Regions from separate parts of the Methylobacterium sp. WL12 genome, predicted to be linked through region 2. Evidence: riboswitches for the same ligand, from Rfam matches in the RefSeq annotation. Region 2 holds a riboswitch; each other region holds the start of a gene.
The links. Region 2 has a riboswitch for cobalamin ahead of FV226_RS22325 (TonB-dependent receptor). Riboswitches for the same ligand answer to the same signal wherever they lie in the genome.

Region 1: it holds a riboswitch for cobalamin, as region 2 does, so the genes downstream of both, FV226_RS16560 (TonB-dependent receptor) here and FV226_RS22325 (TonB-dependent receptor) in region 2, are expected to answer to the same signal.
Region 3: it holds a riboswitch for cobalamin, as region 2 does, so the genes downstream of both, FV226_RS00505 (CbtB-domain containing protein) here and FV226_RS22325 (TonB-dependent receptor) in region 2, are expected to answer to the same signal.
Region 4: it holds a riboswitch for cobalamin, as region 2 does, so the genes downstream of both, FV226_RS20800 (TonB-dependent receptor plug domain-containing protein) here and FV226_RS22325 (TonB-dependent receptor) in region 2, are expected to answer to the same signal.

What each region holds. Positions count from the first base shown of each region.
Region 1 is NZ_VRUW01000044.1:29,671-37,075, reverse strand. Features, by position in the region: gene FV226_RS16580 (hypothetical protein) at 1-501, opposite strand, end outside; gene FV226_RS16575 (ABC transporter ATP-binding protein) at 476-1,294, opposite strand; gene FV226_RS16570 (iron ABC transporter permease) at 1,291-2,325, opposite strand; gene FV226_RS16565 (ABC transporter substrate-binding protein) at 2,322-3,167, opposite strand; gene FV226_RS16560 (TonB-dependent receptor) at 3,182-5,161, opposite strand; cobalamin riboswitch at 5,282-5,494, opposite strand; gene FV226_RS16555 (HoxN/HupN/NixA family nickel/cobalt transporter) at 5,592-6,656, opposite strand; gene FV226_RS16550 (hypothetical protein) at 6,663-7,004, opposite strand; gene FV226_RS16545 (TonB-dependent receptor) at 7,046-7,405, opposite strand, start outside.
Region 2 is NZ_VRUW01000083.1:9,824-17,228, reverse strand. Features, by position in the region: gene FV226_RS22340 (ABC transporter ATP-binding protein) at 1-435, opposite strand, end outside; gene FV226_RS22335 (iron ABC transporter permease) at 432-1,466, opposite strand; gene FV226_RS22330 (ABC transporter substrate-binding protein) at 1,463-2,248, opposite strand; gene FV226_RS22325 (TonB-dependent receptor) at 2,332-4,284, opposite strand; cobalamin riboswitch at 4,432-4,644, opposite strand; gene FV226_RS22320 (CusA/CzcA family heavy metal efflux RND transporter) at 4,696-7,405, opposite strand, start outside.
Region 3 is NZ_VRUW01000001.1:106,517-113,921, reverse strand. Features, by position in the region: gene cobN (cobaltochelatase subunit CobN) at 1-447, opposite strand, end outside; gene FV226_RS00525 (Uma2 family endonuclease) at 456-1,040, opposite strand; gene cobW (cobalamin biosynthesis protein CobW) at 1,122-2,156, opposite strand; gene FV226_RS00515 (DUF1636 domain-containing protein) at 2,175-2,543, opposite strand; gene FV226_RS00510 (CbtA family protein) at 2,536-3,285, opposite strand; gene FV226_RS00505 (CbtB-domain containing protein) at 3,308-3,484, opposite strand; cobalamin riboswitch at 3,521-3,709, opposite strand; gene cobU (bifunctional adenosylcobinamide kinase/adenosylcobinamide-phosphate guanylyltransferase) at 3,777-4,304, shown strand; gene cobO (cob(I)yrinic acid a,c-diamide adenosyltransferase) at 4,301-4,948, shown strand; gene FV226_RS00490 (hypothetical protein) at 5,079-5,270, opposite strand; gene FV226_RS00485 (cobyric acid synthase) at 5,361-6,812, shown strand; gene FV226_RS00480 (MFS transporter) at 6,974-7,405, shown strand, end outside.
Region 4 is NZ_VRUW01000072.1:1,229-8,633, forward strand. Features, by position in the region: gene FV226_RS20800 (TonB-dependent receptor plug domain-containing protein) at 1-1,299, opposite strand, end outside; cobalamin riboswitch at 1,498-1,711, opposite strand; gene FV226_RS20805 (DUF2778 domain-containing protein) at 1,845-3,005, opposite strand; gene FV226_RS20810 (hypothetical protein) at 3,301-3,657, shown strand; gene FV226_RS20815 (mannose-1-phosphate guanylyltransferase/mannose-6-phosphate isomerase) at 3,694-5,118, opposite strand; gene FV226_RS20820 (nucleotide pyrophosphatase/phosphodiesterase family protein) at 5,201-7,012, opposite strand; gene FV226_RS20825 (metal ABC transporter permease) at 7,166-7,405, opposite strand, start outside.

The DNA of each region.
Region 1 (7,405 bases), on a different contig from region 2:
GAGGTGCGGCCCGATGGGGTTGGCGTGGTCGAACAACGGCATGCCGACGCCGGCCCGCAGCCGCTCGACGGCCTCCGGATCGCGCACCCGCACACAGGCATCCACGGCGAGCAGGCCGAGGCCGAGGTCGAACAGGATGCCGTCGCGATCCTCGACCCGGGCGGCGTTCCGGTCGGGCCCGAGTTCCGTCACCACGGTCCTCCGGTTCATCGTGCATGTCGCTTCCGGCAGGCAAAGCGCGACCGCGTGGTTCCAGCCCGAGGCCACCGCGGACTCGTAGGCGATTGGCCTCAGGTCGGAACTCGGGGTCAGGGCGATGGCCCCGCGCGCGGTCGCAAGTCCCAGGCGATCGTCAGGGAGGGCCAGGACAGGCTCGTCCGGATCGCGCATGAACTCGGCGATGGCACCAAAGCTGCCGAGGCTCCAGGCCGTGCCCGGATCGGCCAATGCCTCGCGCAGGAGGGCTACGACAGCATCAGGGCTGGTGGGGGAAGGCTGCATCGATGTCCTCCGTATGTGGCCCTGAACGGCTCCAGGGCAGGATATAGGCGGTTCCGTCCGGTCCGGCCCCACGGCACGCCGTGACACCGAACGCATCAGCGAGCAGCCGGTCCGTCAGGGCGACGTCCGGGCGTCCGTCGGCGACGAGGCGTCCCGCACCCAGAACCACGATCCGGTCGCAGAACCGTGCGGCGAGGGTCAAATCGTGCAGAACAGCGACGACGCCGGTGCCGGCCAGGGCCACGCTCCGCAACAGCGTCATGGCATCGAGCTGGTGGGCCGGGTCGAGGGCGGTGATCGGTTCGTCGGCCAACAACCACTCCGCTTCGACGGCGAGCGCCCGCGCCAGCAGCACGCGCATCCGCTCGCCCGTGGACAGGGTCGGTTCGGTCCGCTCGGCGAAGCGCGCGACATCGGTCCGTGCCATCGCTCGGTTTATTGCGGCATGATCGGCGCTATTGAGGCCACCGAACGCGCGTCGATGCGGCAGCCTGCCGAGGGCGACGAGGTCACGCACCTGCATCGGCCAACCGGCCCCCGCGCTCTGGAAAAGGACCGCGATGCGTTTGGCACGCACCTCGCGGGAGATGCCCTTGAGCGGCATACCGTCGAGATTTACGCGGCCCTTGGTCGGGGCGACCAAGCCCGCAAGGGTGCGCAGGAGGGTAGTCTTGCCAGCGCCGTTCGGACCGACCAGACCGACGAGGGCCCCGCGTTCCAGGGACAGGGTGACATCCGAGAGGATGGCACGGCCGCCGAGGCGGACATCGAGGGCTGCGGTCGCGAGGCTCATGCGCCGCGCCCTCGCTCACGCAGGAGGAGCACGATCAGGAACGGTGCCCCAACGAGCGCAGTCACCACACCCAGCTTGAGTTCCGGGCGCGTCGCCAGGAGACGAACGCCCAAGTCCGCCGCCAGCACCAGGGCGGCCCCAGCGAGGCCACTCGGCCACAGGCTGGCGCCGGGACGTGAGCCGATCAGAGGTCTTACAAGGTGCGGCACCACGAGGCCGACGAAGCCGATGGCGCCGCTGACGGCGACGCCGCTGCCCACGGCCAGCGCCGCGCCCGTCACGAGGCGCAGGCGCACCGAGACCAGATGGAAGCCGAGACTCGCGGCCGTGTCCTCGCCCAGTGTCAGGGCATCGAGCGCGCGGCCGGTGGACAGCATCAGGCCCCAGCCGACCGCCATCAACGGCAGGCAAAGCCAGACATGGTCCATGCTGCGGTCCGCGAGCGACCCCATCAGCCAGAACACGATCTCCAGGGCCGCGTAGGGATTGGGCGACAGGTTGAGCGCCAGCGCCGTCATGGCGCCGGCGAGGCTCGACAGGGCGACGCCGGCGAGGATCAATCCCAGGGTGGTGCCGCCTCTGGCGGCGACGAGGTTCAGGGCGAGCGCCGCCACCGCGGCGCCGGCGATCCCGCCGAGCGGGAGGGCCAGGCTAAGCGAGGCTGCGAAGCCGCCATAGAAAACCACCACGGCCCCAAGGGCCGCCGCGGAGGAGATGCCGAGGATGCCGGGATCAGCGAGCGGGTTGCGCAGGTAGCCCTGCATCGCCGCTCCGGTGAGCCCAAGGCTGAAGCCGACAAGGCTGCCGAGCAAGGCACGAGGTAGGCGCAGTTCCCAGAACACCAGCGCCGGGAGGGTCGCCCGTCCGGCGATGAGGTCGCTAGCCGCCGCTGGGACGTCGAAGGGGGCATACCCGACCGCGATGGACGCGACAGTCAGGACGAGCACAAGCAGGCCGAATATCCAGACGACCGCGCGGGGTCCGACGACCGCCCGGTCGACCCACATGGGAGGCGGGAGGGGAGCGTTCATCGTGCCGCTCGTTGGTGTGCCGCCGCAGCGAGCAAGGCCACGACCTCGGCGACCTGCGGACCTGGACAGCTCCAGAGCCGGTTCGGAATCGAGACGGTACGCCCCTGCCGGCGTAGCGCGTCGAGGACGGGATGATGCAGCAGTGCATCGGCCAGCGACGGCGCGCCGGGCTCCCCCTCGTCGAGGACGATGAGGTCGGCGCCGGCCAAGGCCGCCGCTTCCAGCGGGACCTGCCCGAACCGGTCGCGACCGAGTTCGGCGGCGACGTTGGCGAGGCCGGCGGCGCGGATCACCGCGTCGCCGAGGCTGCCGGGTGCCACCGTGAAGGCGTTCGGACGCATCACGAGGGCCCGCAAGGGTTTGGCCGCCGGCATCACCCGGGCCAGCCGCGCGTCGAGGTCCGCGACCATCGCCTCGCCGCGCGCCGGGTGCCCGAGGGCCGCGGCGACGGTCCGGATCTGGGCCCGCACCCCCTCGAAGTCGTTGGGTACGCCGAGTTCGAGAAGGGGGAAGCCGACGCGCTTGAGCAGGCCCACCGTGGTCCGTGTCGTGAAGGCGCCGGCAACGACGAGGTCGGGCCGGAGCGCGACGATCTCCTCCGAGAGGCCACGGGTCACCGCGATGCCGGTGGCCTCCCGCGCGACGGTGGAGCCGCGCGGGTCATGGGCCAGATACGTCACGGCGGTGACCTGGTCGCGGTTTGCGAGCCGCAGGACCAGCTCGTCGGCGCAGAGGTTCATCGAGACGACGTGGACCGGATGCGCCGGCTCGTCTGCCGCCCACCCCGCACCTGACAGACCAAGCCAGACCGCAATCGCTAGCGCAGCCAGCGTCAATCGCATCGACATCGCAATCCTCAGAACGTCGTCACGCGGACGCCGCCGTACACGGCGAGGCCCGGCCCGAGGAAGCCGGTGGGGTTCTCGTAGCGGCGGTCGAACAGGTTATCGATCCGGCCGAACACACTCACCGTCTCGTTCACGTCGTAGTTGACCGCGAGGTTGACCAGGGTGAAGCCCGGGTTCTTCAGACTCTGGATCGAGAAGTCTCGGTTTCCGTCTACGAAGTGGCCAAGCACGATCACCGTCCCGCTGAAGCTCAGGCCGGGGATCGGCGTCCACTGAGCGGTGGCGCTGCCCTTGTGGCGAGGCCGGCGCAGGAGCTCCTGGTTGGTGATCTCATTCTTGGTCACGGTGTTGGTGTAGTCGACCCGGCCCGAGAGCGTGTCGGTGAACCGGACCGCAACGAAGGCCTCGGCCCCGTAGGATTCGGCTCGCCCGACGTTCTCGTTCGAGGTGAAGCTGGCGTTGGTGGTGATCAGGTTCTTGAAGTCGTTGGCGTAATAGGTCGCGCCGACGAGAACGCGCTCGCCGAGCGGCTGTTCGAAGCCGGCATCGTAGCCGAGGCTCTCTTCCGGCTTGAGGTTGGGGTTGGCGAAGAAGTTGAACGCCGGGAAGCTCTGGAACAGCTGGCTCAGGGTCGGCGCCTTGAAGCCGGTGCCGACGCTGCCTTTGATCCGCGTGTCGGTGAACGGCAGGATGTAGCTCGGGGCGACGCGAAACGTGGTGGCCGGTCCGAAGGCGTCGTTCTCGTCGTGGCGGACGTTGGCGACGAAAGAGGCACGGTCGAATGGCGTCAGCTGTATCTCACCGTAGCCGGCGGTATTGCCGTTCCTGGCCCGCAGGTTGCCGGAACCGAACGGGTTCGGATCGGTGGTCGACAGGCTCTCGTCGTCACGCTGCGCGCCGAACAGAACGAGGTTGCCGGGCGAAAGCTGGTAGTCGCCGCGGTACTCGTACCGCGTGCGCTCGCCGAGGCCGGCGGTCGGGAGCGGGTTGAACGGGTCGTACGCGTTCTGGACCTGGCGGTTGTAGAGGTTCGAGTAGTTGATCGCGAAGACGTTGTGGAAACCGGCGAACGGCGTCCACTCGGCCTCGTTGCGAGTGAAGACTTGCTGCACGTCCGCCTGGCTGCGCAGGCCGCCCAGCGTCACCGGGAAGGTGCCGTAGTCGTCGCCGCTGAAGAGCAGCTTCGAGTTGATGAACCGCGTGATCGAGTTGATCCGGAACGTGTCGGTGAACTGGTAGCCGAACTTCGCCGAGACGGTCTCGTTGTCGTAGTAGTTCGGGCGGGTCGTCGCTCCTGGGGCGACGAGGTTGGGCGGCGTCACAGGCGTTGCGGCAGCCCGGAGATGCTGGATCGACACCGAGTAGTCGAAGCCGTTTTCCGACCCGCTGACCCGGCCGCTCTGGTTGAAGGTCCCGAACGAGCCGCCCTCGATCCGCGCGGTGGCCCTGGCCGGTCCCTCGCCACGCTTCGTCGTGAAGGAGATCGCGCCTCCGATGGCGTCGCTGCCGTAGAGGCCGCTCTGGGGACCCCTGAGCACCTCGATGCGGGAGAGGTCGTCGGTCAGGAGCTGCCCGAAGTCGAAGGAGCCGTTCGGGTTCGAAGGGTCGGTCGCGTCGATGCCGTCGATAAGCACCTTCACGTGGTTCGAGTTCGAGCCGCGGATGAACACCGAGGTCTGGCCCCCGGGTCCACCGGTCTGCACGACGTTGAGGCCCGGCACCTGCTGGAGGGCATCCGGGACGGTGCGGCGCTGCTGGGCCTCCAGCGTAGCGGCGGTGAGCACCGTCACGCTCGATCCGACCTGGTCGACGGGCGTCGGTACGCCGGTGGCGGAAACGGAAAGCTCGGAGAGCGTGACGGCCGCCTCGGCCCCGCGCGGGACGTCGGCGAAGGGGGCGGCGGTCTGCTGCGCGAGCACAGGACCGGGAAGGGAGGCGCAGGCGAGCGCGAGCGTGCGCAGGCACGCGGATCGGGAGGGGAAGGACACGGGACAAGCCTCGGGCGACGTCTGTGGCACGTCACCGCGAACGAGGCCCGGGCGCTTGCCTGCCGTTAGGACAGCCGAACGCCTCGACACCCATCAGGACACCCCGCCCGATGTGTTTCGCGTGTGACCACGACTGACGGCAGGTCTCCTGGCTCGCGGGTCACCGCCCTCTCATCGTCTTCCCAGGTGCCGAGGCACCCAGTGACGTGTTGATGATGGGCTCGCCGCTTACAGTTGCGGGGGCAGCCGCGGCTTCGGACCTGTCCTTTCGGACCTCATCCTCACCGCGTTCCCTTTTGATCCCCGAAGGGAACCGTCGGGCTTAAGCTAGGCTGTAACGCTTCCTTGCGTCAACATTCGGAAACAGGTTGTTCCAGCATGTGAGGTTTTAGACAAGCCGGGCGCTGGCTTGAGAGACTTCCGGAGACGATCACGGAACGTCCGCCGGTCTGACATCGATTCGGTCGAACTTGCCGAGGCGATAGATGAGGAACGACAGAAGCCACGCAGTCGCGAAAAGGCCCACGATGCCGAACCCGAGGACTCCGGAATTGTCGCTAATCGCGGCCAGCCGCTGCCAGAACCAGCCCTGAAGGTTGAGCTTGTCCGCCAGCAGGTTCAGCGCCTCTAGCGTTCCGATGACCAGCGCGACCGCCACCGAGACCAGGGTGATGGTGAGGTTGTAGAACAGCTTCCTGATGGGCTGGACGTAGGCCCAGCTGTAGGCGCCGAGCATCAGCACACCATCGGTTGCGTCGACAAGGGCCATTCCCGCGGTGAACAAGGCCGGGAAGACCAGGATCACCCAGAGGTCGGCACCCTTGCTCGCCTGAGAGGCCGACAGCCCGAAGAGGCTCACTTCCGTGGCGGTGTCGAAGCCGAGCGCGAAGAGCAGGCCCAGCGGGTACATGTGCCAGGAGCGCGTCACGAGGCGGAACAAGGGCCGTAGGATGCGGGCCAGAACGCCCTGGTTGGCGAGCAGCACGTCGAAGTCGGCTTCGACGTAACGGCTTGTGCGACGCATCTGGCGAAACGCGCGCCAAACGCCCGCGAGGACGACGAGGTTGACCAAGCCGATCAGGATCAGGAAAGCCGCGGAGACACCGGTTCCGATCAGGCCGCCGATTTCACGGTAGCCTTCCGAAGCCGTGATCAGGCTGGTCGCAGCAAGCGCCACCGCGGCGGCGGCGGCGACCACGACCGTGGAATGCCCCAGCGCGAACCAGAAGCCGACCAAGACCGGTCGTTGGCCCGCCTGCATCAGCTTACGGGTGACGTTATCTATTGCGGCGATGTGGTCGGGATCGACCGCATGGCGCAGCCCGAAGACGTAGGCCAGCAGCGCGGTCGAAAGCAGCGCAGGCTGCCCTGCGAACAGGCTGTAGGCCCAGAGCCAGACCGCGACATTGGCGGCAATCAAGACGAGGTAGAGCAGGCCGATACGCCGCCGCACGACGCGGGATGCGTTGCCGTTGGATAGGACGCTATTTTCCATGCAACCTCATCCACCCGAACCAAGCGCCCCGTGGCGGCGAGGCTCGGCCTTCCTGCTCATCCGCCCGTCAGGACGATGTGCCTTCGTGTCGACGCTCAATCGACGCAGAAGCCTCTGCGCGTCCGCCGATGTCCAGATCACCCCGCCGCGCGGTTTTCGCACGGCGCGGCGCGTCAACTCGGTTGCGACGGCCCGGGCGGTACGCCCCTGATCGTGGATGATGGCGTCAAGCAAAGGCTCGATGCCAGCGAGGTAGCGCTGCGACCGTGCCGTCGCGGCGCGACGCCCGGCATCGCCGCAGCGCTTTGAGCGAACGGCATCGACGGGGGACACCAACTTCACCGACATTCGCAGCTCCCGCGATACATCGTACGTGCCGGCGCCCAGCATCAGAATCGCCCGGCCAGCGTCAGTCGCACGGCAGTCGGCTCCACGGGGTGGAAGTGTTTGTCGGCGACGCCGTCCGCCCCTTCGCCGGGCAGGCGCGAGACGTAGTAGTAGGTGATCTGGTCCGACTTGGCGTTGGTGAGGTTCAATACGTCAAGCGACAGGCTCAAGCCGTTGTCGAAATTGTAGCCGACGCGGCCGTTGAGGAGCGCCGTCGGCTTCGAGCGCACGGAATTGTCCTCGATCAGCGGGCGCGGGCCGAAGTAGCGCAGCCGCATCGACCCGAACCAGCCGAGGCCCTCGCCGAAGGTGAACCCGGCCGACGCGATCGTGGTCGGCGCCTCGGGGATGCGGTTGCCGAC
Region 2 (7,405 bases):
CATCCGCTCGCCCGTGGACAGGGTCGGTTCGGTCCGCTCGGCGAAGCGCGCGACGTCGGTCCGGGTCATCGCTCGGTTTATGGCGGCGTGATCGACGCCATCGAGGTCACCGAACGCGCGTCGATGCGGTAGCCTGCCAAGGGCGACGAGGTCACGCACCTGCATCGGCCAACCGGCCCCCGCGCCCTGGAAAAGCACCGCGATGCGTTTGGCGCGCGCGTCGCGGGAGATGCCCTTGAGCGGCATACCGTCGAGATCCACGCGGCCCTTGGTCGGGGCGACCAAGCCCGCGAGGGTGCGCAGGAGGGTGGTCTTGCCGGCGCCGTTCGGACCGACCAGACCGACGAGGGTCCCGCGTTCCAGGGACAGGGTGATATCCGAGAGGATGGCACGCCCGCCGAGGCGGACATCGAGAGCTGCGGTCGCGAGGCTCATGCGCCGCGCCCTCGCTCACGCAGGAGGAGCACGATCAGGAACGGTGCCCCAACGAGCGCAGTCACCACACCGAGCTTGAGTTCCGGGCGCGTCGCCAGGAGACGAACGCCCAAGTCCGCGGCAAGCACCAGGGCCGCCCCCGTCAGTCCGCTCGGCAGCAGGCTGGCGCCGGGACGCGCGCCAACCAACGGTCGCACGAGGTGGGGCACCACGAGGCCGACGAAGCCGATGGCGCCGCTGACGGCCACGCCACTGCCGACAGCCAGCGCCGCGCCCGTCACGAGGCGCAGGCGGACTGAGACCAGATGGAAGCCGAGGCTCGCAGCTGTGTCCTCGCCCAGCGTCAGGGCATCCAGCGCGCGGCCGGTGGACAGCATCAGGCCCCAGCCGACCGCCATCAGCGGCAGGCATAGCCAGACATGGTCCATGCTGCGGTCCGCGAGCGACCCCATCAGCCAGAACACGATCTCCAGGGCCGCGTAGGGGTTGGGCGACAGGTTTAGCACCAGCGCCGTCATGGCGCCGGCGAGGCTCGACAGGGCGACGCCGGCGAGGATCAATCCCAAGTTGGTGCCGCCTCTGGCGGCGACGAGGTTCAGGGCGAGCGCCGCCACGGCGGCGCCGGCGATCCCGCCGAGCGGGAGGGCCAGGCTAAGCGAGGCTGCGAAGCCGCCATAGAAAACCACCACGGCCCCAAGGGCCGCCGCGGAGGAGATGCCGAGGATGCCGGGATCGGCGAGCGGGTTGCGCAGGTAGCCCTGCATCGCCGCCCCGGTCAGCCCAAGGCTGAAGCCGACGAGGGCCCCGAGCAGGGCGCGGGGTAGCCGCAGTTCCCAGAGCACCAGCGCCGGGAGGGTCGCCCGTCCGCCGATGAGGTCGCCAGCCGCCGCTAGGACGTCGAAGGGGGCATACCCGACCGCGATGGACACGACTGTCAGGACGAGCACAAGCAGGCCGAGTATCCAGACGACCGCGCGGGGTCCGACGACCGCCCGGTCGACCCGCATGGGAGGCGGGAGGGGAGCGTTCATCGTGCCGCCCGTTGGTGTGCCGCCGCAGCGAGTAAGGCCACGACCTCGGCGACCTGCGGACCTGGACAGGTCCAGAGCCGGTTCGGAATCGAGACGGTACGCCCCTGCCGGCGCAGCGCGTCGAGGACGGGATGATGCAGCAGGGCATCGGCCAGCGACGGCGCGCCGGGCTCCCCCTCGTCGAGGACGATGAGGTCGGCGTCGGCCAAGGCCGCCGCTTCCAGCGGGACCTGGCCGAAGCGGTCGCGACCGAGTTCCGCCGCAACGTTGACGAGGCCGGCGGCGCGGATGATCGCATCGCCAAGGCTGCCGGGTGCCACCGTGAAGGCGTTCGGACGCATCACAAGGGCCCGCAAGGGTTTGGCCGCCGGCATTACCTCGGCCAGCCGAGCGTCGAGGTCCGCGACCATCGCCTCGCCGCGCGCCGGGTGCCCGAGGGCCGCGGCGACGGTCCGGATCTGGGCCCGCACCCCCTCGAAGTCGTTGGGTACGCCGAGTTCGAGAAGGGGGAAGCCGACGCGCTTGAGCAGGCCCACCGTGGTCCGCGTCGTGAAGGCACCGGCAACGACGAGGTCGGGCCGGAGGGCGACGATCTCCTCCGACAGGCCGCGTGTCACTGCGATGCCCGTCGCCTCCCGCGCGACGGTCGAGCCGCGTGGGTCATGGGCGAGGTAGGTCACGGCGGCGACCTGATCGCGGTCGGCAAGCCGAAGGACTAGCTCGTCCGCGCAGAGGTTCATCGAGACGACTTGCCGGGGTCCCCCGGATGCCGGGGCGGCCATCCCAGCGGCAATCGACCAGATTTGGCTGACCGCCAGCATCGCCGTCAGGACCGCGAAGCCGGACCGTCGTGCCATCGGCGGTCTCAAAACGCGGTCAGGCGGACGCCGCCGTACACGGCGAGGCCTGCCCCGAGGAAGCCGGTGGGGTTCTCGTAGCGGCGGTCGAATAGGTTATCGACCCGCCCAAACACGCTCACCGTCTCGCTGACGTCGTAGTTCACCGCGAAGTTGACCAGGGTAAAGCCCGGGTTCTTGAGCCGGGCCACCGAGAAGTCGCGGTTGCCGTCGACGAAGTGGCCGAGCACGATCACGGTCCCGCTGACGGTCAGGCCCGGGAGGGGGGTCCAAAAGGCTGTCGCGCTGCCCTTGTGGCGGGGCCGTCGCAGGAGCTCCTGGTGGGTGATCTCGTTCTTGGTCACCGTGTTGGTGTAGTCGACCCGGCTCGTAAGGGTATCGGAGAACCGGACAGCGACGAAGGCTTCCGCCCCGTACGATTCGGCCCGGCCGACGTTCTCGTTCGAGGTGAACGTCGCGTTCGAGGTGATGAGGTTCTTGAAGTCGTTGGCGTAGTAAGTCGCGCCGACGAGGACGCGGTCCCCCAGGGGCTGCTCGATGCCGGCGTCGTAGCCGAGGCTCTCCTCAGGCCTGAGGTTCGGGTTGGCGAAGAAGTTCGAGGCCGGGAAGCTCTGGAACAGCTGGCTCAGGGTCGGCGCCTTGAAGCCGGTGCCGACGCTACCTTTGATCCGGGTCTCGGTGAAGGGCAGGATGTAGCTCGGCGCGACGCGGAAAGTGGTGGCCGGCCCGAAGGCGTCATTCTCGTCGTGGCGGATGTTGGCCACGAACGCCGCCCGCTCGAAGGGCGTTAGCTGCACCTCCCCGTAGCCGGCCGTGTTGCCGTTCCTCGCCCGCAGGTTGCCGGCCCCGAACGGGCTCGGGTCGGTGGTCGACAGGCTCTCGTCGTCACGCTGCGCGCCGAACAGGATCAGATTGCCGGGCGAGAGCTGGTAGTCCCCGCGGTACTCGTAGCGCGTGCGCTGACCCAGGCCCGTCGTCGCGTCCGGCGTTGCAAGGGGGTCGAGGGGCCCCTGCTGTCTGTTGAACAGGTTCGAGTAGTTGATGGCGAAGAGGTTGTGGAAGCCGGCGAACGGCGTCCATTCGGCCTCGTTTCGGGTGAAGACCTGCTGCACGTCGGCGGCACTCCGGAACGCCGCCGGGAAGGCTGGGAAGGTGCTGTAGTCGGTGCCCGTGAATAGGAGGCGAGAATTGATGAAGCGCGTCACCGAGTTGATACGGAAGGTGTCGGTGAACTGGTAGCCGAACTTCGCCGAGACGGTCTCGTTGTCGTAAAAATTCGGATGGATCGCCCGGCCGAACGGGACGAGGTTCGGCGGCGTCACCGGTGTCGCGGCCGCACGGAAGTGCTGGATCGAGACCGAATAGTCGAAGCCGTCCTCCGACCCGCTGATCCTGCCGCTTTGGTTGAAGGTACCGAACGAGCCGCCCTCGATCCGCGCGGTGGCCCTGGCCGGTCCCTCGCCACGCTTCGTCGTGAAGGAGATCACGCCTCCAATGGCGTCGCTGCCATAGAGGCCGCTCTGGGGACCCCTGAGCACCTCGATGCGGGAGAGGTCGTCGGTCAGGAGTTGCCCGAAGTCGAAGGAGCCGTTCGGGTTCGACGGGTCGGTCGCGTCGATGCCGTCGATGAGCACCTTCACGTGGTTCGAGTTCGAGCCGCGAATGAACACCGAGGTCTGACCGCCCGGGCCGCCGGTCTGCACGACGTTGAGGCCCGGTACCTGCTGGAGGGCATCCGGGACGGTGCGGCGCTGCTGGGCCTCCAGGGTGGCGGCGGTGAGCACGGTGACGCTTGATCCGACCTGGTCGACGGGCGTCGGCACGCCGGTGGCGGAGACGGAAAGCTCGGAGAGCGTGACGGCCGCCTCGGCCCCGCGCGGGACATCGGCGAAGGGGGCGGCGGCCTGTTGCGCGAGCACGGGACCGGAAAGGGCGGCGCAGGCGAGCGCGAGCGTGCGCAAGCACGCGGTTCGGGAAGGAAAGGACACGGGACAAGCCTCGGGCGACGTCTGTGGCACGTCACCGCGAACGAGGCCTGGGCGCTTGCCTGCCGTTAGGGCAGCCGGGCGCCTCGACACCCATCAGGACACCCCGCCCGATGCGTTTCGCGTGTGACCACGACTGACGGCAGGTCTCCTGGCTCGCGGGTCACCGCCCTCTCATCGTCTTCCCAGGCCCGAAGACCCAGTGACGTGTTGATGATGGGCTCGCCGCTTACAGTTGCGGGGGCAGCCGCGGCTTCGGGAAGGCCCTTTCGGACCTCATCCTCACCGCGTTCCCTTTTGATCCTCCGGGGAGGAACCGTCGGACATACAGGACCTGAGGGAATGGCCCAGCGTCAATGTCGCTTCGGGGTTTTCCGCCCTGTGTGTTCATAACGTTACAAGTCGGGCCTCGGGGTCGATGGCATTCGGTTCGGACCGCGGCAGTCCCCAGCCCTTCACCAGGCCGTAGACCGCCGGGATCACCACGAGGGTCAGGACGGTCGACGAGACCATGCCGCCGATCATGGGGACCGCGATCCGCTGCATAACCTCAGAGCCCGATCCGGTGCTCCACAGGATCGGCAGGAGCCCGGCCATGATGGCGACCACCGTCATCATCTTCGGACGCACCCGCTCCACCGCGCCGATCATGATGGCCCTCCGCAGGTCGGCACGGGTGAGTGCCCGTCCGGCGCGGTCGCATCCGGCCCGGATCTCGGCCAGCGCATGATCGAGGTAGACCAGCATGATCACCCCGGTCTCGGCCGCGACGCCTGCCAGTGCTATGAAGCCGACGGCCACCGCCACCGACAGGTTGAAGCCCATCCACCACATCAGCCAGACCCCGCCGACGAGCGCGAACGGCAGCGACAGCATCACGATCAGGGTCTCGGTCAGTCGACGGAAGTTGAGGTACAGCAGCAGGAACACGATCAGCAGCGTCAGCGGCACCACGACCTTGAGCCGGGCCGTCGCCCGGTCGAGGTACTCGACCTGACCGCTCCACTGCACGAGGGTACCCTGCGGCAGGCTCACCTCTTTGGCGACCGCCGCCCGCGCCTCGGCGACGTAGCCCCCGAGGTCGCGACCGGCGACGTCGACGTAGATGAAGACCGCGAGTTGCCCGTTCTCGGTCCGGATCTGGGTCGGGCCACGGTTCAACTGAACCTTGGCGACCTCACCGAGCGGTACCGTGCCCCCACCCGGGATCGGCACCTGAACCTCGGAGGCGATGGAGCGCGGGTCGGAGCGGAAGGCGCGCGGGTAGCGCACATTGACGGTGTAGCGCTCGCGGCCCTCGACGGTGTTGGTGACGCTCTCGCCGCCGAGCGCCATCCCGATCACGTCCTGCACGTCGCCGACGGTCAGCCCGTACCGGCCCAGCGCCTCGCGGTCGGGGGTGATGTCGAGGAAGTAGCCGCCCTGCACCCGTTCGGCGTAGGCGCTCGACGTGCCCGGCACCGCCTTCACCACCGCCTCGACCTGGCGGGCGACCTTCTCCATCTCGGAAAGGTCCGTCCCCAGCACCTTGATCCCGACCGGCGTACGGATGCCGGTCGAGAGCATGTCGATGCGGGCGCGGATCGGCTGGGTCCAGGCATTCGAGACCCCGGGGAACTGAAGCGCGGCGTCCATCTCGGCCTTCAGGCTCGCCGTCGTGACCCCGGGTCGCCACTCCGCCTTCGGCTTCAGGTTGACGATGGTCTCGAACATCTCGGACGGCGCCGGGTCGGTCGCGGTGTTGGCCCGACCGGCCTTGCCGTAGACCGAGGCGACCTCGGGGAACGACTTGATGATCCTGTCCTGGGTGGCGAGCAGGTCCCCGGCCTTGGTCACCGAGATGCCCGGCAGCGTGGTCGGCATGTACATCAAGGTGCCCTCGTCGAGGTCGGGCATGAACTCGGAGCCGAGCCGGCTCGCCGGCCATGCCGTCGCCGCCAGGACGACGAGGGCCAACAGGATGGTGAGCACCCGCGCCCGCAGGACGCCTGCGATGAGCGGTCGGTAGATCCAGATCAGGAGTCTGTTCACCGGGTTGCGGTGCTCGGGGATGATCCGCCCGCGGACGAACAGCACCATCAGCGCGGGGACGAGGGTCAGGGACAGCACCGCCGCCGCCGCCATCGCGAACGTCTTGGTGAAGGCCAGCGGACCGAATAGGCGCCCCTCCTGGCTTTCAAGGGTGAAGATCGGCAGGAAGCTCACGGTGATGATGAGGAGCGAGAAGAACAGCGACGGCCCGACCTCGCTTGCCGCCTCGATCAGGATCTCGACCCTGGGCTTGTCCGGCGGTGCCCGCTCCAGGTGCTTGTGGGCGTTCTCGATCATCACGATGGCGGCGTCGATCATGGCGCCCACCGCGATGGCGATGCCGCCCAGGCTCATGATGTTGGCCCCGAGCCCCAAAACCTTCATGCCCGCGAACGCCATGAGGATGCCGACCGGCAGCATCAGGATCGCCACCAGCGCGCTGCGGACGTGGAGCAGGAACACGACGCAGACGAGGGCGACGATGGCGCTCTCCTCGATCAGCGTGCCCTTGAGCGTCTCGATGGCCGCCTCGATGAGGTGCGAGCGGTCGTAGACCGGAAGGATCTCCGTGCCCTTGGGCAGGCTGGCGGCGACCTCGGCAAGGCGGCCCTTCACGTTCTCGATGACGTTCAGGGCGTTGGCCCCGAACCGCTGCAGCACGATCCCGCCGGCGACCTCGCCGTCGCCGTTCATCTCGGTGATCCCGCGGCGCTCGTCGGGACCGAGCTCGACCCGGGCGACGTCCTTCACCCGGAGGGGCGTGCCCGCCTCCGTCCTCAGGACGATGCTCTCGATGTCGGCGACGCTCTTGAGGTACCCCCGCCCGCGGACGACGAACTCGAACTCGGAGAGCTCGACGGTGCGGCCGCCGACGTCGGCGTTGCTCGCCCGGATGGCCTCCCGGAGCTTGGACAGGGTGATGCCCTGCGCCCGCAGCCGGTTCGGATCGACCACGACGTTGTACTGCTTCACGAAGCCGCCGACGCCGGCGACCTCCGCCACGCCCTCGGCGCGCGACGCCCCGAAGCGGACGACCCAGTCCTGCAGCGACCGGAGCTCGGCCAGC
Region 3 (7,405 bases), on a different contig from region 2:
CAGGTTCTCGGGGCCGCCCGCGCGGAAATAGGCGTCGAGGATCGGGGCGAGGTCGGGCGCGGTCGAGAGCTCGACGAGGCGCGGGTCCGGCCGGTCGCAGCCGGGAAGGATCGCGAGCGGGATGCCGGCGGCCCGGGCCGCGGCGGCGCAGCGTTCGACGCCGTAGCGCCAGTAGTCGAGCCCGCCGAGGCAGCGGATGACGACGACCTTCGCCTTCGCCACCACCGTTTCGACGTAGAGGTCGACCGACATCGGGTGGCGCAGCCGCGACAGCTTGGCCAGCCGCAGAGACGGGAAGTCCGGCCCGCAGGCGGCGTGGGCGTTTGCCATGCCGAGCAGGTCGGAATCGGTGAACGACAGGAAGACGACGTCGCCGGGCTGCTGCCCGAGGTCGACCGCCGCCTCGCCGTCGTCGAGGCTCACCGTATCGATGCGGATCAGGTGCATGCGCTGAGTCAGCCTGCCGATTCGTCGGGCTCGTCGGCGACGAGGCGAGGCCGGTTCGGGAAGGTCACGCCGTCGTAGATTTCCGAGGCCGGCAGGACGATCCCGAGCGCTGAGATAGAGACCGTCGCGGCGAGGCCGAGCAGCCGTGTCTCGGCCCAAGTCCGGTCGGGCTCGCGCGTCCACAGGCGAACTTCCGCCGCGTTGGGCTCGACCAGCACGATGTGCTCGAGGTCGGCCATCGTGCGGTACTCGGCGAGCTTTTCGAACGCGTCGAAGTCCCGCGCGCTCGGCGACAGCACTTCGACGACGACCCGCGGCTGCGCCGCCTTGAGAGCGTTCGGATCGCGCGGCCCACAATCGACGCCGATGTCGGCGCGGCGGATCTGGCCGGGCAGCGTCTCGACGCTGCCGTCACCGGTGAACGGGCGGCATCCGCTGCCGCGCAAGGCCGTGCGCAGCCAAGCAAGGACGTTCACGACGATGTCGTCGTGGACGTTGCGAGCACCCGCCATCATCCGTACCGGCACTCCGCCGACGAGCTCGTAGCGCTCCGCCTGGGCTTCCTGCCAGGCGAAGAACGCATCCAGGCTCATCGGGCTCTCGCGGCGGTCCAGCATCCCGGGATCTGCGGTGGTCGTGAAAACGGGCAGTGTAGCGCGGGCGGCGGACAAGCCCTAGCCGGCCAGCGCTTCCGCGACCGCACCCTGGTCGAAACCCTTGAGGCCGATCACCACCAGGGTGCCGTCGCGCGGCTCGCTCGCGGTCCAGGGCCGGTCGAAATGATGGGTGATGCGGCGGCCGACGCCCTGCACCACGAGGCGCATCGGCTTGCCCTCGACGGCGCAGAAGCCCTTGATCCGCAGGACGCCCTTGGTCTCCGCCGCCTTCTCGACGCGGGCGGCGAGGTCGGCGGCGGTGATCGCGGTGCGGACCGGGAGCGCCACGGTCTCGAAGTCGTCGTGGTCGTGGTCCTCGCCCTCGCCGTGATGCGACGGGCGCGCGTCGAGGTCGTCCTCGGCGGCGGCCTGGAGGCCGAGCAGCACGCGCGGGTCGATCCGCCCGTGGGCGGTCTCGACCACCTTCACCGCGCGGGGAAGCTGGCGCTCCACCTCGACCCGGACTGCGGCGAGGCCGGCGGCGTCCATCATGTCGGCCTTGTTGAGCACGACGAGGTCGGCGCAAAGGAGCTGGTCCTCGAACACCTCTTCCAGCGGGTTGTCGTGGTCCACGGCCGTGTCGGCGGCGCGCTGGTTCGCCAGCGCCTCGGGGTCCTCGGCGAAGGCGCCGGACGCCACCGCCGGCCCGTCCACCACCGCGACGACGCCGTCCACGGTCACCCGCGAGCGGATCGCCGGCCACTGGAAGGCCTGGACCAGGGGCTTCGGCAGGGCGAGGCCGGAGGTCTCGATCAGGATGTGCTCGGGCGGGTTCGGGCGGTCGAGGAGCGCCGTCATCGCCGGCACGAAGTCGTCCGCGACGGTGCAGCAGATGCAGCCGTTGGGCAGCTCGACGATCGAATCCTCGGTGCAGCCCTCGATGCCGCAGGCGGCCAGGAACGACTTGTCGAAGCCGACGTCGCCGAACTCGTTGACCAGGATCGCGAGCCGGCGCCCGCCGGCGTTCTCGACCACGTGGCGCACCAGCGTCGTCTTTCCGGCACCGAGGAAGCCGGTGACGATGGTGCAGGGGATCTTCGCAACGATGGTCATGGGGATCTCGCCGATGGCTCAGGCCGCGCGCGGCGGAAACGGGGGGATGCGGGCGACGACGCCCTTGCGGAACTCTTGCGGGCGCTGCTTCCACGGCACGATCCCGTCGGGCGTGCCGGCGTAGAGCCCGACGCCGTCGAGGATGATGCGTGCCGACGCCGCGGGGTCGAGGTCGCCGTAGACGTAGGTCCAGCGATCCTCCGCCGCCACCGCGACGGTGCAGGGCCGCTTGCAGACGGAGAGGCACTCGACCGCCTCGATCGTCACCCCGTCGGGCGCCGGCAGCGCGCGCAGCGCGTCGAGCAGGCGGGCGCCGGCACGCGGGCCGTCCGGTGCGTCGCCTTCCATGCGGCAGGTGGTGCAGACGTAGAGGACCGTGTCAGCCACGGGCGCCTGCCGCGGTCTTCGGCCCGAAGGTCTGCCACGCGCGGCCGAACGCCAGCCCGATCACCGCCCAGAACACGAAGGCGATGGCGAGCGAGCGCGCGGCGAACTGCGCGGCGAGGCCGGCGGGAAGCTCGGAGGGCGTCGCCGCCACCTCCGGCGCGCCGGCCAGATGCGGCGCGACGATGAGCACAAGTCCGCCGAGGATCGTGATCGGCACCCGGCGGATCGCGATGAGGTAGATCCCCATCGCGGTGGCGGCGGCGGTCATCAGCCACCAGACCTGGCGCGCGACCAGAGGAGCCGCCTCGCTACCGGGCAGCTCCGGCGGCAGGCCCAGCGCCGGCGCGAGCGCCACGGCGAGGAAGCCGGCCACCGCGAAGGCGAGGCCGCGTTCGGGCGACGGCTCGCGGCCGGTCGCCAGCATCACCGCGCCGAGCAGCAGCGCGTAGCCGATCCCGCCGACGAGGGTCGCGAGCCCGGTGAACAGCATGCGCGGCAGGCCCGCGCCCGGCTGCCACTCGGGCGCGGCCTTGGAATCGTGGTCGTGCCCGGCATGCGCCAGCACGATCGGCAGGCGATCGGGCATCGGGGCGACGGCGGCTGCGGAGCCGGGGGTGGCCTGGGTCTCGTAGCGCTCGGCCGCGATGATCAGCGGCGAGGTGAGCGCGAGTTCGAGGCCCGTCACCAGGACGGCCGCGAGGAAGCCGGCGGCGAGCGCCGCCGACAGGAGCCGGATGAGCATGGGAGCGCCTGGGTTCAGGCGGTCAATGGCAGGGGAAGTTCTGCGTGTGCCGGAAGTCGTGCGCCGCGTTGTGCAGCGCCGAGGCGGGCGAGAAGCCGGCGAGGAACACGAGCCCGAGGCCGAGCATGGCGGCGACGGCGATGGCGACGAAGCCTTCGTTCGCGCGGGTGCCGGTTTGGGTGAGGGTCTGGGTGGTCATGTCGACAACATCTCCGGCCGCCCCGCCGGCGGCGTTCGAGAAAGCGCGGGGGACGGCAGGTCTCCTGGCTCGCGGATCGCCGCGCCTGCCGCCTTCCCGAAACATCGGTGGCCGAGGGCAGGAGCTAACCGCTCACAGTTGCGGGGGCAGCCGCGGAATCGGGTTTCCCCTCACCGCATTCCCTTTTCACCCCGTCTCCGGGGCACCGTCTCCACCAGCCATAGCCTGTCCGGCGCACCCGCACAACGGAGGCTTTGACGGGCACGCCACGGTTGGGGCATGGGTCTTCGCCATGCAGCAGGCCGCGCCTCGGACGACCCTCGTGCTCGGCGGTGCGCGCTCGGGCAAGAGCGCCTACGCCGAGAGGCTGATCGAGGCGGAGCCCGGCCCCTGGTTCTACCTCGCAACGGCGCAGGCCTGGGACGACGAGATGCGCGCGCGGATCGCCCTCCACCGGTCCCGCCGGTCCGGCGACTGGATCACGCGGGACGTGCCGACGGCGCTGGCCGCGGCGATCGCCGACGCGCCGGGACCGGTGCTGGTCGACTGCCTCACGCTGTGGCTCACGAACCTGATCCTCGCCGACGCCGACCTCGACGCCGAGACGCAGGCCCTGGTCATCGCCTGCCGGGCGGCGCGGGGCCCCCTCGTTCTGGTCTCGAACGAGGTCGGCCTCGGGATCGTCCCGGACAACGCGCTCGCCCGCCGCTTCCGCGATGCGGCCGGGCGCCTCCACCAGGCCCTCGCGGCCGAATGCGACCGCGTCGTGCTGACGGTCGCCGGGTTGCCGCTGACCGTGAAACCGCAGGGAACGTCATGACCGACGACGCCAAGCCCGACGACGCCAAGCCTGACGACGCCAAGCCTGACGACGCGACGCGCCATCGCGAGAAGATGGAGAAGCGCAAGGCGGTTCAGGACGCCGAGGTGGCGGCCAAGACGATCGAGAAGGGGCTCCTCATCGTCAACACCGGCCCCGGCAAGGGCAAGACCACGGCGGCGCTCGGCCTTGCGCTCCGCATGCTCGGACGCGGGCACCGGGTCGGCATCGTGCAGTTCATCAAGGGCGCCTGGGACACCGGCGAGGCGCATGCGCTCAAGGTCTTCGGCGACCGGGTCGCGTGGCACGCCATGGGCGAGGGCTTCACCTGGGAGACGCAAGACAAGGCTCGCGACATCGCCGCCTGCCTCAACGCCTGGAACCAGGCGACCGACCTGATGGCCGACCCCGGCATCCGCCTGCTCATCCTCGACGAGCTCAACATCGCGCTGCGCTACGACTACCTCGACCTCGATGCGGTGGTCGCGACGCTCAAGGCCCGCCGCCCGGACCTCCACGTCGTCGTCACCGGCCGCAACGCCAAGCCCGCGCTGATCGAAGCCGCCGACCTGGTCACCGAGATGGGCAGCGTGAAGCACCACTTCGCAGCGGGCGTGAAGGCGCAGGAGGGCATCGAGTTTTGATCGGTCGTCGGCGCGGCGTGGTGCGCCTTCCAGGCCAGCCAGTCCTCGATGCGCAAATTTTCGACGCGGTCGAACTCGCGGCCGTTGTCCGCGAATGCGGGCAATGTGCGAGCGCCGCGCAAGCATCGGCCTACAAATCCACTGGGTCCGGCTCTGCCCGATCGACAGGCTCGATATCGCCTTCGCGATCGAGCGATGGAAGCCCGTCGAGCGGGGCGATCAGGGTCGGGTGCACGATCGTATCAATGGCGAAATGGTCGCCGTCGCTTTGCATGACGGCGTGGTTCCGATTTTCAGGAAGCACTCTGATCGTTCGCTTCATTGCATCCGATCGCTCCGCTTTCTGGCGAGCTTATGCCGCGCGGAAGGAGGAAGGACATCTTTCTTCCTTCGCCATGCCTTCGGTGACGGCATGACCCGCGCCCTGATGATCCAGGGCACCGGCTCCGACGTCGGCAAGTCGCTGATCGTCGCCGGGCTCGCGCGGGCCTTCACCCGGCGCGGGCTGCGCGTGCGCCCGTTCAAGCCGCAGAACATGTCGAACAACGCCGCCGTCACCGCCGACGGCGGCGAGATCGGGCGGGCGCAGGCGCTGCAGGCGCGGGCGGCCGGCGTCGCGCCGTCGATCCACATGAACCCGGTGCTGCTCAAGCCGCAGAGCGAGGTCGGCTCGCAGGTTGTGGTGCAGGGCCGCATGGTCGCGACCGTGAAGGCACGCGACTACCAGGCCTGGAAGCCGAGGTTGCTGGAAGCGGTGCTCGACAGCTTCTCGCGGCTGAAGGCCGAGGCCGACCTCATCCTCGTCGAGGGTGCTGGCTCGGCCTCCGAGGTGAACCTGCGCGCCGGCGACATCGCCAACATGGGCTTCGCCCGCGCCACCGACACGCCCGTGGTGCTGCTCGGGGACATCGACCGCGGCGGGGTCATCGCCAGCCTCGTCGGCACCAAGGCGGTGATCGACCCGGACGACGCCGCGATGATCGTCGGCTTCCTGGTCAACCGCTTCCGGGGCGACCCGACCCTGTTTTCCGACGGGATGGACCTGATCGCGCGCCACACCGGCTGGGCGAGCCTCGGCCTGATCCCGCATTTTCCGCAGGCCGCGCGCCTGCCGGCCGAGGACGTGCTCGGGCTCGTTGGGTCGGCCGGCCCGGCCGCGACCCGCATCGCCGTGCCGGTCCTGCCCCGGATCGCCAACTTCGACGACCTCGATCCGCTTCGCGCCGAGCCGGCGGTGGAGGTGGTGCTGGTGCGTTCCGGCGAGCCGATCCCGGGCGACGCGGCCCTGGTGCTGCTGCCGGGATCCAAGACCACGATCGACGACCTCGATTTCTTCCGCGCGGAGGGATGGGACGGGGATCTGCGGGCGCATCTACGCCGCGGCGGGCGGGTCCTGGGGCTGTGCGGCGGCTACCAGATGCTCGGGCGGACGCTGTCCGACCCAGACGGCATCGAGGGCGCGCCGCGCACCGTTCCGGGGCTCGGGCTGCTCGAGGTCGACACGGTGATGACGCCCCTGAAGCGCCTCGAGGCGGTTTCCGGCACGAGCCTGCCCGACGGCATCCCGTTCTCCGGCTACGAGATGCATGTCGGCGACACGACCGGCGCCGATTCGAGCCGGCCGCTGCTGCGCCTGGCCGACGGACGCGCCGACGGGGCGGTGTCGGCCGACGGGCTGGTCTGCGGCACCTACGTTCACGGGCTGTTTTCCGACGACCGGCAGCGGGCCGCCTGGCTCGCCCGCCTCGGCGCGCGATCCGACGGCGCCTCCTACGAGGCCGGCATCGAGCGGGTGCTCGACGCGCTCGCCCTGCACCTCGAACGCCACGTCGACTGCGACCGGCTGCTGGCGCTGGCCCGGTAGGGACTCGCGCGCGTGACAGGCGAGCGGGTCCTGTTCCCGTCGCGGGTGATACGCGCTCCGAACCGCGCCACCGCCCGATAGGCAGGCGCCGCGTCCCGGCCTAGGCTCCGCCGAAAGCGCGGTCCTTCGCGAAGGGACCGCCGGACGCCGAGGAACGCCCTATGACGCCCATTGACACCGCGGCCGACGACGCGCTCGCCCGGCGCACGATCGCGACGGTGACGTGGCGGCTGATGCCGCTGCTCGGGGTGATGTACCTGGTCGCCTACATCGACCGGCAGAACATCTCCTACGCCAAGCTGCAGATGGTCGGGGATCTGGGATTGAGCGAGAGCGTCTACGGGCTCGGCGCGTCGCTGTTCTTCCTCGGCTACTTCCTATGCGAGGTGCCCGCCAACGTCATCCTGGAGCGGGTCGGCGCGCGGCTGTGGTTCGCCCGGATCATGGCGACCTGGGGCCTGATCACGGTGCTGCTCGGCTTCACCCAGAACACGGTGATGTTCTACGTGCTGCGCTTTCTGCTGGGCGTCGCCGAGGCCGGCTTCTTCCCCGGCGTGCTGTTCGTGCTGACCCTGTGGTTCCCGCAGAAGCAC
Region 4 (7,405 bases), on a different contig from region 2:
GCCGCTGTTGGCCGCCGTGTCGGAGACCACGTCGGCGTAGTAGCCGTCGGCGCGAAAGCCCACGCTGGTGCGCAGCCAGTCGGTCCAGCGCACGCGGTTGTCGTAGAAGAACGCCCCGCTCGCCTCCAGCACCCGGTCGTCGAGGACGCCCGCGCGGAACTGGCGGTTCACGGTGTTGAACAGCCCGACGCGGATCGAATCTGTGCGGGTCTGCACGCCGATTTCATTCTCCATCGGCAGTCCGAAGAGCGCGCCCTGGAACACGTGGCTCGCCGCGCCACCGCCGAGGATGCGCTGGTCGAGCTGGTGGAACTGGTCGCCGGCGACCGGGTCGTTGAGGAAGTAGGTGAAGTCGTTGAACAGGTTGAGCTGCTGGCGGATCACGTAGGCCGAGGCCCGCGTGATGCCGGTGTCGTCGGTCATGCTCCAGCGGCCCGAGAGCGAGAAGCGTGAACTGTCGCCGCCGTCGGCCGGGTTCAGGGTGCCGAACCGGCCGACGATCCCGTCCGCGACAGCGCGCGACGCGATCTGGTTGGTCGCGGTCCAGCGGCTGGCATAGGCCATGCCGGTGACGGAGAACCCGTCGAGCGCCGTGCCCTGGCTGTAGCGCACGACGCCGTTGAGCTTGCGCAGGGCGTCCGGCACGTCCCACGGGCCGTCGTAGACCTGCGCCTCGCCGGCCACCAGCAGGTTGCCCTGGCCGAGCGGCGCCGAGGCGATGGTCAGCGCCCGCGCGTAGCCGAACGAGCCGAACGAGGTCAGCGCAACGTTCTTCGCGACGGTGTCGAGGTAGTCGATCCGCACCGAGCCGGCGGAGGCGAAGTCGCCGTCGCGGACGAAGTACGGCCCCTTGTGGTACTCCACCGCGCCGACGAGTTCGGGGATCAGGAAGTTGATGTCGGCGTAGCCCTGGCCGTGGGCGTGGGTGCGCATGTTCACCGGCATCCCGTCGACGTCGATCGCGATGTCGGTGCCGTGGTCGAGGTTGAAGCCGCGCAGGAAGAACTGGTTGGCCTTGCCCTCGCCCGAGTGCTGCGTGACGATCAGGCCGGGCACGGATTCGAGGACCTCGCCCGGCCGGGTGATCGGGCGGCTGTTGATCTCGGCGCCGGAGATCACCCCGGCGCTCGCGGCATCCACCGACCGGAGGGTGCCGCCGACGCCGGTGGTGCCGCCGACGTAGCCGGCGCTCGCCGCCGGCCCCGGGCCGGTCGCGGCCGGAGCGACGGTCTCGGCCGTGACCGAGATCTCGTCGAGGTTGGCCTCGGCCACGCCCGGCTGAGACAGGGCGGACCGCATCAGGACGGCTTGTGGCGGGACGGCTGCGCCGACGACGAGCAGAAGGGTGCGCAGGCGCGGAGCGAAACGGGATACGGACACGGGACCTCGGGCGACGCGACGTGGCACGTCACCGCGAACGAGGCCGATCCCCCGCGCCGTCCCTCCGACGGCATGAGGCTTCGACACCCGCCGGGGCACCCCGCCCGACGCGCTTCGCGTGTGACCACGACCGAGGGCAGGTCTCCTGGCTCGCGGGTCGTCGCCCGCCACCGTCTTCCCGGATGCGGCGCATCCAGTGACGTTCGTTGGTGGAAGGCTCGCCGCTTACAGTTGCGGGGGCAGCCGCGGCTTCGACGAAGGCCCTTCCAGGCTCCCTCCCACCGCGTTCCCTTTTGATCCTCGATGAGGAACCCTCGCGCACAGGTTGCGTCGGGCGCGGACTGCGCGTCAATCCGGCTTTCGCAGCGCGTCGCCGGGTGTGGCCGATCCGCGACGCCGCGTTCACCTGCTGCGCGGTCGCGTGGCCATCATGCGAGCCGGTCTCCGCCTTGCTTCGGAACGCCCTAGCGGCTCGCTGCGAACCGGGCCGGGCCGTCGCCGCGGCCGGCGACCACTACGAGGCGCCGGACCTCGCCGCGCAGGAACGCCTGCAGGAAGCGGTCGTAGTTGCGGAACGACACGCAGCCGTTCGAGGCGCCGCTCGGCCCGAGCATGTAGGTGTGGGCGAGCAGGCCGTCGCGGCCGTGGATGGCGGCAGACCCGCCCACCGGGTTGAGGCGGATCGCCCGGACGCCGTGGAACAAAGCCTCGCGCTCGGTGAGGTCGTAGGTGCCCGGCGGGGTCGAGCCGCGCATCCGCAGGTGCACGAAGTCCGGGTGGTCCATGCTGGCGCCGAGACCGGAATGAGCTTCCAGCACCTCGCCGCCGGGCAGGCGGACGGTGCGGGCGCTGATGTCGTAGATCGCCGTGCCGGCGCCCGCGTCGGGGCTGGGGAACAGGCGGCCGCGCGACCGGTCGAGACCGGGGCTCTCCAGGGCGGCGTAGGCCAGGGCCGGGCCGGATTCCTTGCGCGCGGCGAACAGCTCCTCGAAGAACGACGGCGTCTCGGCGGTGGGCGCCGGCGCCGCCTCGGGCACCCGGCGCGGCGCCCGGCGCAGGGCGAGGCGCTGCGGCACGGGGGCGGCGATCAGATCCGCCGGGCGCGCCATCGGCAGCGGCATGATCTGCGCCTGGCGGAGGACTCGGATCTCACGCGGGCGCTGCGCCTGGCTTGCGACCTCGGCCTGCCGCACGATCTCCGCCCCGGTGGCGGGCGTCGCGGCGGGCTCCACCGCCGCGACGCCCGCCACCGGCTGGGCGAGGGACGGAGCGAGAGAGGCGGTCGGGGCGAACGCAGTGCCGAGGGGGATGCCGCGAAGGTTCGCGCGCACGTCCGGCCCCATCATCGGACGGGGATCGAACAGGGCCGCGAGGGCGGTCGAGGCGGCGCTCCGGGTCTGCGGGTTCGTGGCCTGCAGGTTCGTGGCCTGGAGATTCGCGCCCGGCGATCGCGGGTGCTTCCCGTCGCCGGTCGGCACGCCCCCGAGGGTGACGAGGCAGAGCAGGCCGGCCAGCGCGTTGCGCAGGGTCGGATGGCTGCGGGAGCGTCGGCGACGAACGGGGCGCGCGTGGCCGCCGTGGGAACGCAGGTGATGCGGCAGGGGATGCGGCATGTGATGAGGCATGCGGACTCGAACTCGGACGCGAAGGCTGAGGCGGCGCCCGCGGCCACGCGCCGTCCGTCCCCCGCGACGGAGCGCGGGCGGTGGACCGGCCGAGGGGCTCGGCCGTGCGGGGATCGAGAGAACTGCGACTGATCCGTATTGAGCGCGCGTTTGGTTAATCCGCCCCTAAGCGGCCGGTCGCCGTGCGCGGACGGGGCACGAAATCGGGTCCGCGCCTCACACGGCGCGCGGGCACGCGATCGTGTTGCCGCTTCGTTCTTGCCGAGGCGGGGGCGAATCGGCGATACCGCCAAGCATGCGGATGTTCGCCCTCGCTGCCCTCCTGTCCCTGCCTATCCTGCCCGGCGCGGCCGCGGAGGCGCCGCGGCCGGCCGACCCGGCCGCACTGGAGCAGGCGTGGCGCGGATGCGTGCGCGAGGCCTACGCTCACCAGTCGCCGACGCAGGGGCGGGCCGGCTCGCAGCGCAACGCCCTCGACGAATGCAAGGCGCGCGAGGACGCCGTCGTGGCGGCCCTGATGGCCGCGCGCACCGACGACGCATCCGGCCGCGGCGCCCGCTCGTTGCCGGCGCGCGCCCGCGCCTGGGCGGCCTCGGTCGCGGCCTACGTCGTCGATCCGGTCTCGTCCTGGATCGCGATGCTGCGCGACTGAGCGGCGGCCTTCGCCGCCCGCCGGGCGGGGGCCGCCTCACCGTCCGTAGATGTCCTCGACGCGGATGATGTCGTCCTCGCCGGTGTAGGAGCCGACCTGGACCTCGATCAGCTCGAGGGGGATCTTGCCGGGGTTGGCCAGCCGGTGCATCGAGCCGATCGGCAGGTACACCGCCTCGTTCTCGTGGACGAGGACCAGGCGCTCGCCCAGCGTCACCTCCGCCGTGCCCTTCACCACCACCCAATGCTCGGCGCGGTGGTGGTGCTTCTGGAGCGACAGGCGTCCGCCAGGCGTCACCATGATGCGCTTGACCTGGAAGCGCTCGCCGATGTCGACGCGCTGGTACCAGCCCCAGGGCCGGTACATCCGCCGGTGCGCGTCGGCCTCCGGGTGGGCGCGGGCGCGCAGCACCCCGACCAGCTCCTTCACCCGGCCCGACTGCGCCTTCGACGCGACCAGCACCGCGTCGGGCGTCGCCACCACCACCACGCCGTCGAGGCCCACCACCGTGGTCAGGCCCTCGCCCTCGCTGTGCACCAGGCTGTTGGTGGTGCCCAGCACTTCGACCCGGCCGCGCAGCGCGTTGCCGGCGTCGTCCTGCGGCAGCACCTGCCAGACCGCGTCCCAGGTGCCGACGTCCGACCACGGGAACGAGACCGGCAGCACGCCGGCCCGCGTCGTACGCTCCATCACCGCGTAGTCGATCGAGATCTTGGGCGCCTGCCCGAACGCCGTCGCGTCGAGCCGCACGAAGTCGAGGTCGACGGCAGCCCCCTCCAGCGCCGCGCGGGCGGCGGAGACCACCGCTGGCGCATGCGCCTCGAGCTCGGCCAGCATCAGGTCGGCGCGAAACAGGAAGTAGCCCGAGTTCCACAGGGCGCTGTCCGCGATCAGCGCGGCTGCGCCCTCCTCATCCGGCTTCTCGACGAAGCGCGCCACCGCGAAGGCGCCCTCGGCCTCCGGCAGCGCGGCCCCGCGGCGGATGTAGCCGTAATCGGTCGCCGGCCGCGTCGGCTCGACGCCGAGCGTCATCGTGTAGCCGGCTCGCGCGCCCACGGCCGCCGTGCGCACGGCGGCGGCGAAGGCGGGAACGTCGCCGATCACGTGGTCCGCGGCCATGATCAGCACCACCGTCTCCGGGGCGACGTTGGCCGCGTGCAACGCCGCCACCGCGACGGCGGCGGCCGAGTCCCGTCCCTCCGGCTCCAGGATGATGTCGCCGGCGATGCCCGCCTGCGCCAACTGCTCGGCCACGATGAAGCGCGACTCGGCCGAGGCGATCACCGCCGGCCGGGCGAAGGTCGCGAGGTCGCTCACCCGCCGCGCCGTCGCCTGGAACGTCGACTCCGACGCGTCCACCAGCCGCGCGAACTGCTTGGGCATGCTCTCGCGCGACATCGGCCACAGCCGCGTGCCCGAGCCGCCGCACAGGATCACGGGGAGAATGCGGGCGGTGCTCATCTGACGACTCCTGTTCCCGGTGCCGCCGCGCGGCGACCCGACCGACGTTCTTCGCGCCGGTCGCGTGACCCGGGCGGTGCCCTCACTCCAACCCGAAGGTCCGCCCCGGGAACCCGGCCGCATCGAAGTAGCGCTGGTCCCCGACCTGCTGGAAGCGCAGCACCGTGGTCAAGCCCGACGGCGACGGTTCCGAGCGCAACGTGCCGGCCTGGGCCTGCGGCACGGGGGCGTCGCTCGTTCCCTCCCGCATCGCCTCCCGCATCGGGCGGCCGATCAGGCGGCCCTTGGCGGGGATCTGGAGCTTGAGCAGGGCGGCGAGAGTCTGCCCGACGTCGGCGTTGCTCACCGGCAGCGCATCGACGAAGCCGGCCTTGAAGCTCGGGCCGATGGCGGCCATGAAGTTGTGGGTGTCGGCCCGGCTGAAGCTGCCGTGCATGCCCTGGCCCTGCTGCAGCGCCGTGTCGGCGACCTCGACGACGCAGGTCTCCGGGTTGGCGCAGCCGGTGCTGTACGAGCGGAAGTTGACGACGATCGCCGGTGTCGGGGTCGCAGCCTCGCCCTTCAGGTTCACAGCCGAGAGCGGCAGCGTGCCGGGAAAGCTGCCGAGCGCGTCGTCGACGAACAGGCCGCTGACGTAGTCCTGCTCCAGGAGCGCCGCGACCGTGCGGGCGGCGAGCGCCTTGTCGCCCTTCGGCAGGTAGACGAGGTCCGAGCCGCCGTTGACCGCGACCACGAGGTCCGGCGCCTTCGGGTCCGGGCCGAGCAGCGCGTTGCCGAGCTTCGGCCGCTGGCCGGCGAGCACCGGGGCGGCGCTCGCGTCGGGCTCGTGCAGCGGCAGGCCGAGGGCCGCGGCGAGGTCGAGCGCCAGGAAGCCCGGCGGCAGCTGCCCGGCGGGCACGCCCGGCAGGGCGGTCTTCGCGGACGGGCTCGTCGCGCTCTCCTTCGAGATGGTCGAGAAGCCGTGGTCGGCCGCGACCACGATGTCGGTCGTGTCGGAAAGGCCGAGCTCGTCGAGCGCCCGGCGCAGCGTCGCGAGGTTGTCGTCGGCGTTGCGGATGCCGGCGAGCGAGGTCGGCCCGTTGATGCCGGGCACGAGCTTGCCGAGGCTGTCGCCGTGGTTGTGCTGGGCGCCGTCCGGGTCGCGCGACCAGAACACCAGCACGAACGGTGTCTCGCGGGCCTTGAACAGCGGCAGCACGACCTTCGTGGCGACCTCGGCGAAGTAGGCCTGCTGGGCGACGTTGGCCACGAGCGTGCCTGGCGTCGTCGCGTCGCCCGCCTTGCCGTTCTCCCCGCGCGAGGGGGCGGCGAGCGGCAGGTTACGGCCGGCCATCAGCCCCTGCATCTCGGCGCTGAACGGGATGCCGCGCGCCGAGCCGGTCTCGTCGTCGACGACGATCGTCGGGCCGCCGGTGCGGTCGGTGTGGTCGAAGATCAAGGTCGGCCCGACCTTGCCGATCGCCGCGGTGCTGATCCCGGCCTTGGCGGCGGTGCACAGCACCGTCTCCTCGTTCATCCAGTCGCCGTTGAAGACGGTATTCATCTCGCCGAGCACGGCGTCGTTCTCGATGAACGGCGTCACCGTTCCCGCCTGCGCGGCGATCGGCTTGGCGAGGTAGATCGTGTTCGAGAAGTCGCCGGTGTCGCCGAGCTGGTGCCCGGTCGCCATGCCCGATGCGTTGGCGGTGGTGAAGGTCGGGAACAGCGAATGGCTGTTGGCGAGGTTCACGCCCTGGTCGCGCAGGGCCGCCAGGGCCGGCGTGTTCTCCGGCGTGACCATGCCGGCGCGCAAGCCGTCGGGAACGAACAGGATCACGTTGCGGGGCCGGTCGGCCGCCGCGGCGGCGGTGCCGAGGAGGCCGGCGACGATGACGCCGTTGAGGATCGCACGCATCGCCGTCGTCTCCTGAAGGGCCGGCCGACTTCCGGCTGAAGGCCGCTTCTCGTCACGTCCGCATGACGCCCGTGTGACGTCGCAGGCGGGCGGGGCAGGCGGGCGAGACAAGTTGGGCGGGCCGAAACGCCTGGCCCGCCCGCGATGGGGCGCTTACATCGGCGGGGTCAGCCCGTCCTTGCCGACGGCGACCCGGCGGGCGCTCAAGGCGGTGCCGTCGCGGGCGGCCGTGACGAAGGCCTTGGCGCCGGGCTTGAGCACCATCTTGTCGGCGGGCTCGAAGGTCACGACCGGGGTTTCCGGCAGCACGACCACCGTCTGCGCGCCGTCCTTGTAGGTCACGATGAGGGTGCGCGCGCCGGACGCCGTCGCGCTGCCCGACACGGTGCCGTT